Regions from separate parts of the Pseudoalteromonas sp. 23_GOM-1509m genome, predicted to be linked through region 1. Evidence: predicted binding sites of a transcription regulator. Region 1 holds the regulator's gene; the other holds the start of a gene.
The links. Region 1 encodes NrdR, which represses ribonucleotide reductase genes. Its sites were predicted from a motif close to AAACACNANATNTNGTGTTT; they were not measured.
Positions count from the first base shown of each region.

Region 2: a site for NrdR is predicted at 4,358-4,377, ahead of nrdA (class 1a ribonucleoside-diphosphate reductase subunit alpha). Genes of this name have one in related genera too.

Region 1 covers NZ_JADO01000023.1:16,512-24,214, forward strand. Annotated here, with positions in the region: gene ribBA (bifunctional 3,4-dihydroxy-2-butanone-4-phosphate synthase/GTP cyclohydrolase II) at 1-908, opposite strand, end outside; gene N523_RS0109725 (riboflavin synthase) at 937-1,590, opposite strand; gene ribD (bifunctional diaminohydroxyphosphoribosylaminopyrimidine deaminase/5-amino-6-(5-phosphoribosylamino)uracil reductase RibD) at 1,615-2,742, opposite strand; gene nrdR (transcriptional regulator NrdR) at 2,745-3,194, opposite strand; gene glyA (serine hydroxymethyltransferase) at 3,302-4,558, opposite strand; gene thrC (threonine synthase) at 4,827-6,110, opposite strand; gene thrB (homoserine kinase) at 6,122-7,057, opposite strand; gene thrA (bifunctional aspartate kinase/homoserine dehydrogenase I) at 7,067-7,703, opposite strand, start outside.
Region 2 covers NZ_KI912432.1:515,179-522,881, reverse strand. Annotated here, with positions in the region: gene N523_RS0112995 (DUF1287 domain-containing protein) at 1-379, shown strand, start outside; gene yfaE (class I ribonucleotide reductase maintenance protein YfaE) at 477-749, opposite strand; gene nrdB (class Ia ribonucleoside-diphosphate reductase subunit beta) at 749-1,879, opposite strand; gene nrdA (class 1a ribonucleoside-diphosphate reductase subunit alpha) at 1,953-4,235, opposite strand; gene N523_RS0112975 (HAD family hydrolase) at 5,300-5,980, opposite strand; gene ubiG (bifunctional 2-polyprenyl-6-hydroxyphenol methylase/3-demethylubiquinol 3-O-methyltransferase UbiG) at 5,980-6,690, opposite strand; gene gyrA (DNA topoisomerase (ATP-hydrolyzing) subunit A) at 6,869-7,703, shown strand, end outside.

The DNA of each region.
Region 1 (7,703 bases):
GCTTCTAACTCTTCAGTGCTTTCTTGCTTACCTAAAATAACTAAGGCGCCATTATGCTCAGCAATATAAGCCATTGCTTGCGATAAACCCCAACTACGGTCAGCATTGCGATCAGAGAGTAAAATATCGTTAAAGGTACTTTGTAAATGCACACGTACTAAGGTCGGTTCTTGTTGTTTTATTTCACCTTTAAGCAATGCATAGTGTAACTGCCCATCAATGGTGTCTTTGTAAGTCACTAAGTCAAACTCACCATGTTCAGTTGGCAATTTACATTTTGCAACTTGCTCAATTGTGGTTTCGTTTAGGTTGCGGTACTCGATTAAATCAGCAATGGTGCCAATTTTAATATCATGTTGCTTAGCAAATACTTCTAAATCAGGACGACGCGCCATGGTGCCATCTTCATTTAGGATTTCTACAATTACTGATGATGGCTCAAGCCCTGCTAAACGCGCTAAGTCACACCCTGCTTCTGTATGCCCTGCACGTGTTAACACGCCGCCTGGTTGCGCCATAATAGGAAAAATATGACCTGGTTGTACAATATCGCTTGGCACAGCGCCTTTCGCGATGGCAGCTTGAACAGTGCGGGCACGATCCGCTGCAGAAATACCTGTGGTAACCCCTTTTGATGCTTCAATAGACATAGTAAAGTTAGTTGAGAATGCAGCACCATTATTTTTTACCATTAATGGTAAATCAAGCTGCGAGCAACGCTCTTGAGTCATGGTTAAACAAATTAGTCCACGGCCATGAGTCGCCATAAAGTTAATGGCTTCTGCACTAATGTGTTCAGCAGCAATAATTAAATCGCCTTCATTTTCTCTGTCTTCATCATCCATTAAAATAACCATTTTACCGGCTTTAATGTCATCAATTATTTCTTGTGCGCTGTTTAAATTCATAAGTTGCTCGTATAAGTTGTCAATGTCGTTATTTTATAAAGCCCGCTTTAGCGAGTAAGCTCATCGAAATATCTGAACCCGTAGGTTGTTCAGCCCCTCTAACTAGGCGCTCTAAATAACGTGCTATTTGGTCGACCTCTAAATTCACTTTGGTACCGACTTGAAAATCAGCTATGGTCGTTTGCCCGCTGGTGTGGGGCACAATCGTCAGTTTAAATTTATTACCTTCAACTGCATTAACCGTCAGGCTAATACCATCAATACAAACCGACCCTTTGTAAGGAATGTATTTCATTAAATTTTCATCGGTGGCTAACCAATATTCTGTTGCTCGCGCATTGGCATTAATTGCTGTGATAGTGGCAATGCCATCTACATGGCCAGACACTAAATGACCACCGAGGCGCGAAACAGGTTGCATCGCCTTTTCTAGATTAACGGTTTGCCCTAATGCGTAATGTGCAAACCCTGTTAAGCTAATCGTTTCATTTGATAAGTCAGCACTAAAGCCGTCAATATGCTTATCAACAACCGTCAGGCAGACACCATTGGTTGCAATACTGTCACCTAACTTAACATCACTCATATCAAGGTTTTTACTTTGGATACGAATAGCTAAATCACCTTGTTTTTTTTGTAATAACGCAATTTTACCTGTCGCTTCAACTATTCCAGTAAACATAGTGCTACTCTTTATATAAAATGATTAATGAGCTTTTTTTAGTGCTGTGATACGTAAATCATCACCGATTGGCACACACTCATTAAAAGTTAAATTAATGGTATTTTGCATACTCATTAACTCTGGGAAATTTAGTAAACTTTTAGCATCGCTGCCCATTAATTTAGGAGCAATGTAAAAAACAAACTCATCAATTAAATCAAGTTCTGTCATTTTACCGGCCAGTGTCGCTCCGGCCTCTAGCCACACATTATTAAACTGCAATTGGGCAAGCGTGTGTAACACGGCCAGTAAATCTACTTTATTATTATTTTCAGGTACTTCAATCTGTTTAACAAAATGAGGCCACTGATGCGATTTATCAACCTTGGTGGTAAATATTATCACCTCACTTTGAATTGAAAATAAGGCAAGATCAGGGGTAAGTCTGTTTTGTGAGTCAATAACAACGCGAACCGGTTGGCGCAGTGGTAAATCAGTTGGTAAAGAATACGGTAACTCTTCTGGGCGCACATTTAATTTTGCATCATCCATTAATACCGTATCGGCACCGGTTAAAATTGCACAGTTTTGTGCTCGGTATAGTTGCACATCTTGGCGCGCTGCGGGGCCAGTTATCCATTTACTTTGCCCGTTTTTAAGCGCCGTTTTACCATCTATACTTGCGGCCATTTTGCAAGTCACAAAGGGTAACCCCTGCTCCATGCGCTTAAAAAACCCAAAGTTTAATGCGCGAGCTTGCGCTTCAAGTAATCCGTGAGCAACTTCTATACCAGCATCCGCTAAAATTTTCAGACCTTTGCCTGCAACTTGCGGGTTGCTGTCAACCATTGCGGCAATCACTTTTTTAACACCGGCTGCTTTTAGCCCTTCAGCACATGGCGGTGTTCGACCATAATGACTGCAAGGCTCAAGTGTTACATAAGCGGTTGCGCCTTTGGCATTTTCACCAGCCATAGCCAGTGCGTTTACCTCTGCATGACCTTGACCCGCTAACTGATGAAACCCTTCACCTATTATTTTATTATTTTTTACGAGTACGCAGCCAACATTAGGATTAGGGGTGGTGGTAAAGCGCCCTTTTTTTGCCAGTTCAATAGCGCGAGCCATGTAGCGTTTATCATCCTCTGAAAACGAACTTTGCATGGTCATTACTACTCTCCTAAGCGGGCTATTTCTTCACCAAATTCGCGTATATCTTCAAACGAGCGATACACAGAGGCAAATCTTACATAGGCCACTTTATCTAACTTTTTAAGCGCTTCCATAATGCACTCACCCACCAAATGGCTAGACACCTCGCGTTCACCAGTGGCACGTAACTGCGACTTAATAATATTAACCACTTCATCAACTTGCTCAGTGCTTACGGGGCGTTTTTCGAGGGCGCGAGTTAAGCCATTTAGTAACTTATCTTCATTAAACGGTTCGCGGCTGCCATCTTGCTTGATGACCCGTGGCATCACTAATTCAGCCCCTTCAAAGGTGGTAAATCGTTCGTGGCATTCATTACATTCACGACGTCTACGTACTTGGTGTCCCCCGCCGACAAGGCGAGAATCAATAACTTTAGTATCTTTGGCGGTGCAAAATGGGCAATGCATAACTGTGTGTTTCCGTTTTAAAAACAAAAAATGGCCGCTATTATAGCGGCCATTATCATAACAAAAATGTGTGCAGTTGTGATCTAAATTACTATTTTACTCTTGGATTAAGCGTAAACAGGTAATTTTGCACAAATTGCTTTCACTTTTTCTTTTACTTGCGCTTGTACTGACTCATCTTCGATGTTGTCTAGTACGTCACAGATCCAGCCCGCTAACTCTTTTGACTCTGCTTCTTTAAAGCCACGACGAGTGATTGCTGGTGAACCAATACGCAAACCAGAAGTAACAAATGGTGAACGTGGATCGTTCGGTACCGAGTTTTTATTAACAGTGATGTTCGCATTACCTAGGGCAGCATCTGCATCTTTACCTGTGATATCTTTATCGATTAAATCAAGTAAGAATAAGTGGTTGTCAGTTTTACCCGATACTACTTTGTAGCCGCGCTCTTGTAATACCGCAACCATTGCTTGTGCATTTTTAACAACTTGTGCTTGGTATGTTTTAAACTCAGGTTGAAGTGCTTCTTTAAATGCAACCGCTTTAGCAGCAATAACATGACATAAAGGACCACCTTGGCCACCTGGGAAAACAGCGCTGTTTAGCTTTTTGTAGATTTCTTCATCGCCACACGCAGAGATGATTAAACCACCGCGAGGACCCGCTAATGTTTTGTGTGTTGTGGTTGTTACAACGTGAGCAAATGGTACTGGGCTTGGGTAAACACCCGCAGCAATTAAACCTGCAACGTGCGCCATATCAACAAATAAGTAAGCACCTACTTTGTCTGCAATTTCACGGAACTTAGCCCAATCAACAATACCTGAGTAAGCAGAAAAACCAGCAATGATCATTTTTGGTTTGTGCTCAAGTGCTAACGCTTCAACTTGTGCGTAATCAATTTCGCCAGTTTCTTCGTTAAGGCCATACTGAATTGCGTTGTATGTTTTACCTGAGAAGTTAACGTGTGAGCCGTGTGTTAAATGACCACCGTGCGCTAGGCTCATGCCTAATACAGTATCAAGTGGGTTTAAAAGAGCTTGGAAAACAGCGGCATTCGCTTGTGAACCGGCATGAGGTTGCACGTTTGCGTAATCTGTACCAAATAATTCATTTGCGCGGTCAATAGCAAGTTGCTCAACCACGTCTACGTGCTCACAGCCACCGTAGTAACGTTTGCCCGGGTAACCTTCAGCGTATTTGTTAGTCAGCTGAGAACCCTGCGCTTCAAGTACGCGTGGGCTACAGTAGTTTTCAGATGCAATTAACTCAATATGCTCTTCCTGACGTGATGTTTCTTTGCTCATCGCGTCAAATAACTCTGGATCAAAGTCCGAAATATTCATGCTACGTTCTAACATTGGGGTCTCCTGGGCAACGTGTATGGGTATTTTTTAGAGGCTTTATTGTACGCTTAAAACGACGTTTTGCCTACGCTCTTAAGTTGAGGATATTTAAACAGGGATTGAAACTATTTCACAGCATTTTGATGATGATATTTTTTTATAAACTAATAACAATTTTAAATGAATTCTATTTACTACATTTATATAGCTTATGCCTTATGTCTAAAGCGATGCATAAACAAACAAAAAAAGCGGCCTAAGCCGCTTTTATTATCTGCCTTTTTTAGGCAAGCTTTTTAAACAACTCTGTACGCAAAATATCATAATCGTTGTGCATATCAGTGGCTAAACACGGTTTTGCTAATGCATCAGCTAACGGCTTTGGCATATCTAATTCAACATTAAGGATATCCTCAACGCTGTCTTTAAATTTGGCCGGATGCGCAGTCGCTAAAAAAATCCCCACAGCATCTGCCGCCTTATTTTCTACAAGACCTTGGTAAGCAATTGCGGTGTGAGGCTCTGCAATATAGCCAAGCTGTTGAATTTTTTTCATCACTGTTTGTGTTTGCTGCTCATCAACACTCACCGAATAAAAGTTATCATAACTAAACCAGTTATTATCTAACATTGATTGCACACGTGGCCAGTTATTAGGTTTACTCACATCCATTGCATTTGAAAGCGATTCAATTGTCGCATTAGGCGTCCAATTTTTATCAAGCATAAAGCGCGGTACTGTGTCGTTTTGGTTTGTAGTCGCACTTAGTTTACCAACTGGCATACCAATAACAGCGCCAATCATAGCCGCACACACATTACCAAAGTTACCACTCGGTACTGAAATATGCGCTGTAGCACGCTTTTCTTTTGGCAGCTGTGCAATGGCTTCAAAGTAATAACACACCTGCGCGACTAAACGGCTAATATTAATTGAATTTGCTGAGTTTAAACCTAACTTCGATTTTAGCTCTTCATCTAAAAATGATTTTTTAACCAACTCTTGGCAATCATCAAAACTACCCTCAATCGCATAACAGTGAATGTTGTCACCAAGCGTTGTAAATAACTTTTGCTGCGCTAATGAAATTTTACCTTTAGGGTATAAAATAACGACATCAATATTTGGTTTGTTATAAAAAGCATGCGCTACGGCAGCCCCGGTATCACCCGATGTTGCAGTTAAAATAGTGACTTTTTCACCTTGATTAAATTGCGCCAAGCACTCGGCCATAAAACGGCCACCAAAATCTTTAAATGCTAGTGTTGGGCCGTGAAATAACTCTAAGCAATAGGTATTATCTTCAACTTCCACCAGCTTAACCGGAAAGTTAAACGCATTCTTAACCATCTGGGCAACAGTATCACTTGGTAGCTCGTCACCAATAAGGTGCGATAAAATTTTGCCGCTGCGAGTAACAAAGTCCATATCTAGTAATGCATCAACATCACTTAATGGCGCTAACGACTCTGGAAAAAACACACCTTGATTACGCCCCAGTCCTGTTTTTACAGCTTCAACAAACGACACTTTTTGTGAATATTCTTTTAAATTATGTAATTGCATGATTCTTTATCCTATAAAACATTTAATTGACGCGTGCCGTCGTTATCTAATTTACAAATATGGCAAAAGCCTTGTTCGTTGATGTAATTTTCCTCTAGCCACTGCGCGCATTGCTCTGCCGCTTCAAGCGTTTTACATACACTAAACAAGGTCGGCCCTGCGCCTGAAATACTCACAACTTCAGCACCCAGTGCTGGTAAGCTTGCTTTGGCATCACTAAAGCCGCTTATAAGTGGCGCACGGTATGGCTCTGCTATTTCGTCTTTCATAATGCTTAATGCATCATCAAAACGCCCTGTTAACAGTAAGCTACTAAACGCCGATAAACGCTGAGCAAACTCAACCCCCGCATGCATGCTGAGCTCTTTTGGTAAAACAGAACGTGCCTTTGCGGTATTGAGCGAAAAACCCGGAAATGCGGCAACGTAATACCAGCTTTCATCAACAGGTAAAGCAATAGATTTATCAGGAATTAAATCACCGGTTAACTGTAAGCCACCTAAATAACACGGTGTGATGTTATCGTAATGGCGCCCCCCACTTACAACGGCTTCAAAATCTGCCATAAGCTCAATAAGCTCTACTTGGCTTAAATTAGTTTTGGCAAATTTATCCAGTGCAGCAAATGTCGCCACCACAGAGCAGGCACTTGAGCCTAATCCCGAACCAATCGGCAAATTTTTCCTAAGTTCGAGCTTTACCGCAGGCATATCAGTCGCAACATGCGCTCTAAAGTGCACTAAACACTGATACGCTAAATTTTCTTGCGCATCACTAGGTAGCTTATGTGCATAGTCGCCTGTACAAATAAATTCATCACTCGATGCGGCACTAACAACCGCCACATCACCTAATAAACCGCCATCAATGGGCGCAAGTGCGGCGCCCAGCGCATCAAAGCCAACGGCAAAATTACCAATAGACGCCGGAGCATATACTTCAATCATGACTGACTCCTAGCGAGATAATGTTTTTAATATGTCTGCAAATACACCCGCAGCCGTTACTGCAGAGCCAGCCCCATAACCACGAATTACAAACGGACGCGGTTGGTAGTATTGGCTTAAAATAGCCAGCGCATTTTCACCATCACGAATAACATTCAATGCATGTGATGAATCCACCGCTTCGATTCCGACTTTACAGTAACCATTTTTAATTGTGCCTACATAGCGAAGTACTTTACCTTCACTTGCTGCACTTTGAACACGGTCGTTAAAACCAGCATCTAAGCTAGGTAATTTCGCCATAAACTGCTCAACATTGTCACCTTGGGCAAAACCTGGCGGTAAAACCGACTCCACTTCAATATCGCTAAGCTCTAATTTCATACCGGCTTCGCGTGCAATGATCAGTAATTTACGTGCTACGTCAGTTCCCGATAAGTCATCGCGCGGATCGGGCTCTGTAAACCCGCTTTCTTTGGCTTTAATTGTTGCTTCAGAAAGTGATAAACCATCTTCTAGTGCACCAAACATGTATGAAAGCGAACCTGATAAAATACCACTAAACTCAAGTAACTCATCACCTGCACCAAACAACGATTGCAAATTATCGATTACAGGTAAACCTGCACCTACGTTAGTTTCGTAT
Region 2 (7,703 bases), on a different contig from region 1:
TGATTTACAAAAGTTAGTACATGAAGACATGCAGGCCAATTTTCGCGCATATCCTTCTAAGCGTATTTGGGGATTAACCAAGCCAGATAAAAACATTGATCATCGACGTGTACCTAACTTACAGGTTTACTTTGAGCGCCATGCTCAAGTGTTAACTAAATCGCTTAATGCAGCAGATTATAAAACCGGTGACATAGTCACTTGGATGCTGCCAGGCAATTTACCGCACATAGGTATGGTTGTTAATCAAATAGCGCAGGACAGTGGTCACCCGCTTATTGTGCACAATATTGGTCGCGGACCTGAAATGAGCGATATGCTTTTTGCTTATACAATTACGGGTCATTACCGATTTGTACCTGCTGCTTATTCAGAGTAAATAACACGGCTATAATCGCGATTACTTGAGTAATAATTGCAGAAACAGGTAAGTGAATAAAGCGAGCTGTTAGGCATTATACTGTGTGGTTTGCTAGTTACTTTAAATTAATACTGATATCACCATTGGGCTTGCAGCAACACAATAGTATTTCACCATCACGCACAAAGGCTAACGGTTCTTCATTGTAATTGACTTCACCAGAGACAAGCGTAGCACGACACGCACCACAATATCCCTCACGGCACTGGTAAGCAACATCAATTTTATTCGATTCTAAGCAGTGTAAAAGAGAAGGGCAGCCAGCGGTAAAATCTAAACACTGGCTGTTATCTGCAAGCGTGACACTTGCAGTGGTTCTATCAGTCATTATAAATCAAAGTCACCGAATTCAGCAGCATCAACCTGTGAATCAATTTGACCTACAAGGTATGAGCTAATTTCCGCTTCTTGTGGAGCAACTTGCACGTTATCAGAAACAAGCCATGAGTTGATCCATGGAATAGGGTTACTGTTATTATCAAACTGTGCTGGTAAACCAATAGCAGTCATGCGTGCATTGGTAATGTATTCAACATACTGACATAAAATATGTTTATTTAAGCCAATCATAGAACCATCTTTAAACAGGTACTCGGCCCATTCTTTTTCTTGCTCTGCAGCGTCAACAAACATCTTGATTGCTTCTTCACGGCACTGTGCAGCCACGATTGCCATTTCAGGGTCGTCTTTGCCATCTTGCATAATATTTAAAATATGCTGAGTGCCTGAAAGGTGAAGCGCTTCATCACGGGCAATAAGCTTAATAATTTTAGCATTGCCTTCCATTAGCTCACGCTCGGCAAACGCAAATGAACACGCAAAGCTGACATAAAAGCGAATAGCTTCAAGAATGTTCACTGACATCATCGCCAGATACAATTTCTTTTTCAGCTCAAATAAATTAACCACCACGGTTTCACCATTAATGTCATGTTTGCCTTCACCGTACAGGTTGTAAAGCGACACCGAGTTAATTAAATCGTCGTAATAAGTGGTTACGGCATCGGCACGTTCACTAATTTTGTCATTGCTAACAATGTCGTCAAAAATGAGTTCAGGGGCTTGAGTTACATTACGAATAATATGTGTGTATGAACGGCTGTGAATGGTTTCACTAAACGCCCATGTTTCAATCCATGTTTCAAGCTCAGGAATTGACACAATTGGCAATAGTGCAACGTTAGGCGAACGGCCTTGAACACTATCAAGCAAAGTTTGGTATTTTAAGTTACTTAAAAAGATATGCTTTTCGTGATCAGGAAGCGCTTGAAAGTCTAAACGGTCTTTACTTACGTCAACTTCTTCAGGACGCCAAAAGAAAGACAATTGTTTTTCAATCAGCTTTTCAAAAATAGGGTATTTTTGTTGATCGTAACGTGACACGTTAACGGTTTGACCAAAAAACATTGGCTCTTGCATTTGGTTATTATGATTTCTGCTAAAAGTAGTATAAGACATGTTTATCACTCAAAAAACTATCACTAAAACTATCAGGACAAAGCGGGCAAGGCGCCCGCTTTAAGTTTAACTATTAAATTTTACACGCGCCGCCTGCACAATCGTCATCTTCCACTTCTGGAGCGTCTTCTTGTGCATCTGATGCGCCATCACGGGTGTTATGGTAGTACAGCGTTTTAACACCTAGCTTGTAGGCACCAAGTAAGTCTTTTAATAAGACTTTCATAGGTACTCTACCGCCTTCGTATTTATTTGGATCATAATTAGTATTTGCTGAAATCGTTTGGTCGATAAATTTCTGCATTATTCCTACTAATTGTAAGTAACCATCGTTTGATGGGATATCCCACAGTAACTCATAGCTATCTTTAAGGCGTTCGTACTCAGGGACAACTTGCTTTAAAATACCGTCTTTACTTGCTTTAACACTAATATGGCCACGCGGTGGCTCAATGCCGTTGGTTGCATTAGATATTTGCGATGATGTTTCTGAGGGCATTAATGCGCTCAGTGTTGAGTTACGCATACCGTGCTCTTTAATGCTGGCACGTAACGCGTCCCAATCAAGATGAAGTGGTTCATCACAAATTTTATCTAAATCACGCTTGTACGTATCCGTTGGCATAATACCTTGTGAGTACGTTGTTTCGTTAAATTTAGGACAGGCACCACGTTCTTTTGCCAGCTCATTAGACGCTTTCATTAGGTAGTACTGAATTGCTTCAAATGTTCTGTGCGTAAGCGCATTTGCGCTGCCATCTGAATAACGCTTACCGTTTTTAGCTAGGTAGTATGCGTAGTTAATAACGCCTATGCCTAGCGTACGACGTCCCATAGTTGCATTTTTAGCTGCAGGTACTGGGTAGTCTTGGAAATCAAGTAGGTTATCAAGTGCGCGTACTGCAAGCTCAGCTAACTCTTCTAGTTCATCTAAAGACTCAATGGCACCTAAGTTAAACGCAGATAATGTACAAAGTGCAATTTCACCTTCTTCATCATTCACGTTGCTAAGAGGCTTAGTCGGTAAGGCAATTTCTAAACATAAGTTAGATTGACGGATTGGAGCCACTTTTGAGATAAACGGACTGTGTGTATTACAGTGGTCAACGTTTTGTAAGTAAATACGACCCGTGCTAGCACGTTCTTGAGCAAACATAGAGAACAGCTCAATTGCTTTAATTCGTTTTTTACGAATTGACTCGTCTTGCTCATATTTTACATATAGCGTGTCAAACTCGTCTTGGTCTTCAAAAAATGCATCGTAAAGGCCAGGCACGTCAGAGGGGCTGAATAACGTAATGTAATCGTCTTTAATTAAACGTGAGTACATGAGTTTATTAAACTGTACGCCGTAATCTAAGTGACGTACGCGGTTATCATCAACACCACGGTTGTTTTTAAGTACTAATAAGTTTTCAACTTCTAAATGCCAAAGCGGGTAGAAAAGGGTTGCTGCGCCACCACGTACACCGCCTTGCGAACAGCTTTTAACCGCTGTTTGAAAGTGCTTATAAAACGGAATACAGCCAGTGTGATACGCTTCACCGTTACGAATAGGGCTACCTAGTGCACGAATACGACCTGCATTAATACCAATACCAGCACGTTGAGAAACGTATTTAACAATTGCTGATGATGTAGCGTTAATTGAGTCTAAGCTATCGCCACACTCAATAAGTACACATGAGCTAAACTGACGCGTTGGCGTACGTACACCCGACATAATTGGCGTAGGTAAAGAAATTTTAAATAATGAAACCGCATCATAAAAACGTTTGATGTAATCAATACGTGTATCACGAGGGTAATCAGAGAATAAGCTTGCAGCCACTAAGATATATAAAAACTGCGCGCTTTCGTAAATTTCACCCGTTACACGGTTTTGAACTAGGTATTTACCTTCAAGCTGTTTTACTGCTGCGTAGCTAAAGTTAAGATCGCGAGAATGATCTAAGTACGCATCTAGCTCATCTAATTCTTGCTCTGTGTAATCAACAAGTAAATGTGCATCGTAGCGTTTTTGTTCAACCATGTTAGTAACGTGGTCAAAAAGACGCGGTGGCTCAAACTGGCCATAGGCTTTTTTACGTAAATGGAATACAGCTAAACGAGCAGCAAGATACTGATAATCAGGTGATTCTTTTGAGATCTGATCCGCAGCGGCTTTAATAATCGTTTCGTGGATGTCTTTAGTACGAATACCGTCATAAAATTGAATATGCGATTTAAGTTCAACTTGTGAAACCGAAACGTTATTTAAACCTTCGGCGGCCCATTCAATAACGCGATGGATCTTATCAAGATCGAGTGGCTCTTTACGACCGTCACGTTTGCTTACAGATAACTGTTGGTTCATAGCTTTGCCTGTATTCCTTGGGAATTAAATATTTTTGACCAATGCGTGCACCTAAAAAAGCGCAGTGCCTATTCGTTTATTGTTATTTTCACCGGTTTGGTGAATTTAATTGAATAACATTTAGCCACAATATCTGGTGTTGTTCAAATTAGAGATCACAAGATAGTGTGGTCTGGGATCTTTTGCAAGGGACAGAAACCGCTCTCATTGTGGATAACGTTGGGATAACGCAATTGTGTTAGTAGGCATTAACCTTTGATCATCTGGCGGTTCAACTAAGGAAAGATTAAATTTACGCTTTTTAAAAATAAATTTTGTCTGCTTTTTTTATCATCAAGCTTTGCGTAAAAACTAACACAATCACAATATGTAGTGTTTATTAATTAACATGACACTATATGTGGTTTAGTTTGATTGTTGGCACTAGCTGTTTAGTCAAACTGATATGATTAAGATAAGACCCTTATCCCGAACAAACTGGCACTGAGATGTAAAATCTAAAAATGGGCTATTAACTAGCCCATGTAAATTTAGATTATAAATAAACCACTCAACGTTATAATAACTTTAGAAACAATCATTATTACATTGTCTGAAATCTCTATAGAAATATTGACCTTCAATTTTAGTCATCCTATATTTTATCCTATCACTTGCCGATATTATCAGAATAAGATACGCTCAACTTTCCAAACTTGGACGCTTTCCTAATATTTTAGCAAGTGTCTTTACTAGCATCATATTCAAGTCTTGAGTATGATGCTAGTCCCTCCACCTAGTTGAAATATCTATTCCATCAAAGTGTTAATAGAAAGCTTAATGTGGTAAGAATTCTTTTGCAAGGCACAGAAACCGCTCTCATTGTGGATAACGTTGGGATAACGCAATTGTGTTAGTAGGCATTAACCTTTGATCATTCGGTTAAGTTGAAATTTGTAAAAACCAACTAAGGAAAGATTAAATTTACGCTTTTTAAAAATAAATTTTGTCTGCTTTTTTATCATCAAGCTTTGCGTAAAAACTAACACAATCACAATATGTAGTGTTTATTAATTAACATGACACTATATGTGGTTAAATGCATCTATGGGACTGTGCCAATTAAAATCCGCATTCCAAGCCAATGCCTTGTCAACACTCGGTACATATCCCCATAGTGCGGTTGCGGTGTGCATATTGGCTGCTTTACCTGCTTGAATGTCACGCTGCGCATCACCTATATATAAGCAACGCGAAGGATCTACACTCATTTGCTCAGCGCAATACAGTAAAGGAAGGGGTGAGGGTTTGGATTGCGCTAAAGTATCGCCGCTCACCACAATACGTGCATTTTTTAATGCAGGAATCGCCTTGACTAAAGGATCAGTTAAAAATCCGGGCTTATTAGTCATAATTCCCCAGGGTATTGCTTTGTTATCAAGTGCGATTAGTAATTGCTCTATTCCTACAAAACATCGGGTATGGGTGGCAATATTGGCAGCGTATTGCGTAACTAGCGCTTGTAAAAGTTGCTCTTGCGGTTGTTGCGCCCAGCTTTCTTTAAAACCAGCAGCCAATAAAGCGGCAGCACCATTTGAAGCTGCGGGTCGATATATATCACGACTCACCTCAGGATGCTGATGATTACGCAGCACGGTGTTTAGTGCTGCTCCTAAATCATCGGCGGTATCGAGTAAAGTGCCATCTAAGTCAAACAGCAATGCTTGATATTCCATTGGGGCAATGGGGGTTTGAGAGCTTGCCATTACGCTAACTTCTCAAAATGCAGCATATAATTTACGCTTACATCATCATTCATTGTGTATTGCTTAGAAAGCGGGTTGTAACTTAAACCAGCACTGGCACGTACTTTTAAGCCAGCTTGCTCTGCCCATGCAATTAATTGTGCAGGTTTAATAAATTTTTTATGGTCGTGCGTACCTTCGGGGACCATTTTTAACAGTTTTTCTGCCCCGACAATAGCGTATAAGTAAGCTTTTGGGGTTTTATTAAGAGTAGAGAAAAAAACATCAGCCCCCGGTTTTGCCAATTTAGCCACCGCATGAATAATAGATGCAGGGTCGGGGACGTGCTCTAACATTTCCATACAAGTGATCACATCAAAGCGCTCAGGGTGCTCATCTGCAAACTGCTCTGCAGGTACTTTTATATACTCAACGGGGACACTTGTTTCTAAGCTGTGTAACTTGGCGACAGTTAAAGGCTCTTGCCCCATATCGATGCCTGTTACGTTTGCGCCCATTCGCGCCATGCTGTGACTTAAAATGCCACCACCACATCCTACATCGAGGGTTTCTTTATCAAATAATCCTTTGGTTTTGTCTGCGATGAAATCTAATCGTAATGGATTAATTTCGTGAAGCGGCTTAAATTCGCCTTCTAAATCCCACCAACGTTCTGCGATGGCTTCAAACTTTGCTATTTCTGCGTTATCTACATTTTGATGTTCGGTCATAAAATACTTCCTCGTCAATCTGAGGCCATTATATAGGCCTAAATTGATAAATCGCAAAGTTTTGCGCCTGTAAATTAAAATTAATTGTGATAGCATGGTTACTTAGAAATAATAACAAACACTCTTAATACCTAATACTGGGTTGTTAAGAGCTGATACTGAAGGAATGTGATATCAAATGACTGATCTCGCCAATGAAATTCTGCCAGTCAATATTGAAGACGAGTTAAAAAACTCCTACTTAGATTACGCCATGAGTGTAATTGTAGGACGTGCATTACCAGACGTACGTGACGGTTTAAAACCTGTTCACCGCCGCGTTTTGTTTGCAATGAACGAGCTTAGTAATGACTGGAACAAGCCTTACAAAAAATCGGCCCGTGTGGTCGGTGACGTAATCGGTAAATACCACCCACACGGCGACAGTGCAGTTTATGACACCATCGTACGTATGGCTCAGCCATTCTCACTGCGTTACATGCTAGTAGATGGTCAGGGTAACTTTGGTTCGGTTGATGGTGATTCAGCAGCGGCAATGCGTTATACAGAAGTACGTATGGCAAAAATGTCGCACGAATTATTAGCCGATCTTGAAAAAGAAACGGTTGATTTTGTGCCTAACTACGATGGCACAGAGCAAATTCCTGATGTGTTACCCACTAAAATACCTAACCTGTTAGTCAATGGTTCATCGGGTATTGCGGTTGGTATGGCAACAAATATTCCGCCACATAACTTAACAGAAGTCGTGAATGGCTGTTTAGCGCTTATTCAAAACCCTGAATTGACCATTACTGAGTTAATGGATTACATTCCTGGGCCTGATTTCCCAACTGCGGCGATTATTAACGGTAAAAAAGGCATTGAACAAGCTTATCAAACCGGTCGTGGTAAAGTGTACATGCGTGCGCGTGCTGACATCGAAACCGATGAAAAGACGGGTCGCGAAACCATTATTGTTCATGAAATCCCTTACCAAGTTAACAAAGCACGTTTGATTGAAAAAATCGCCG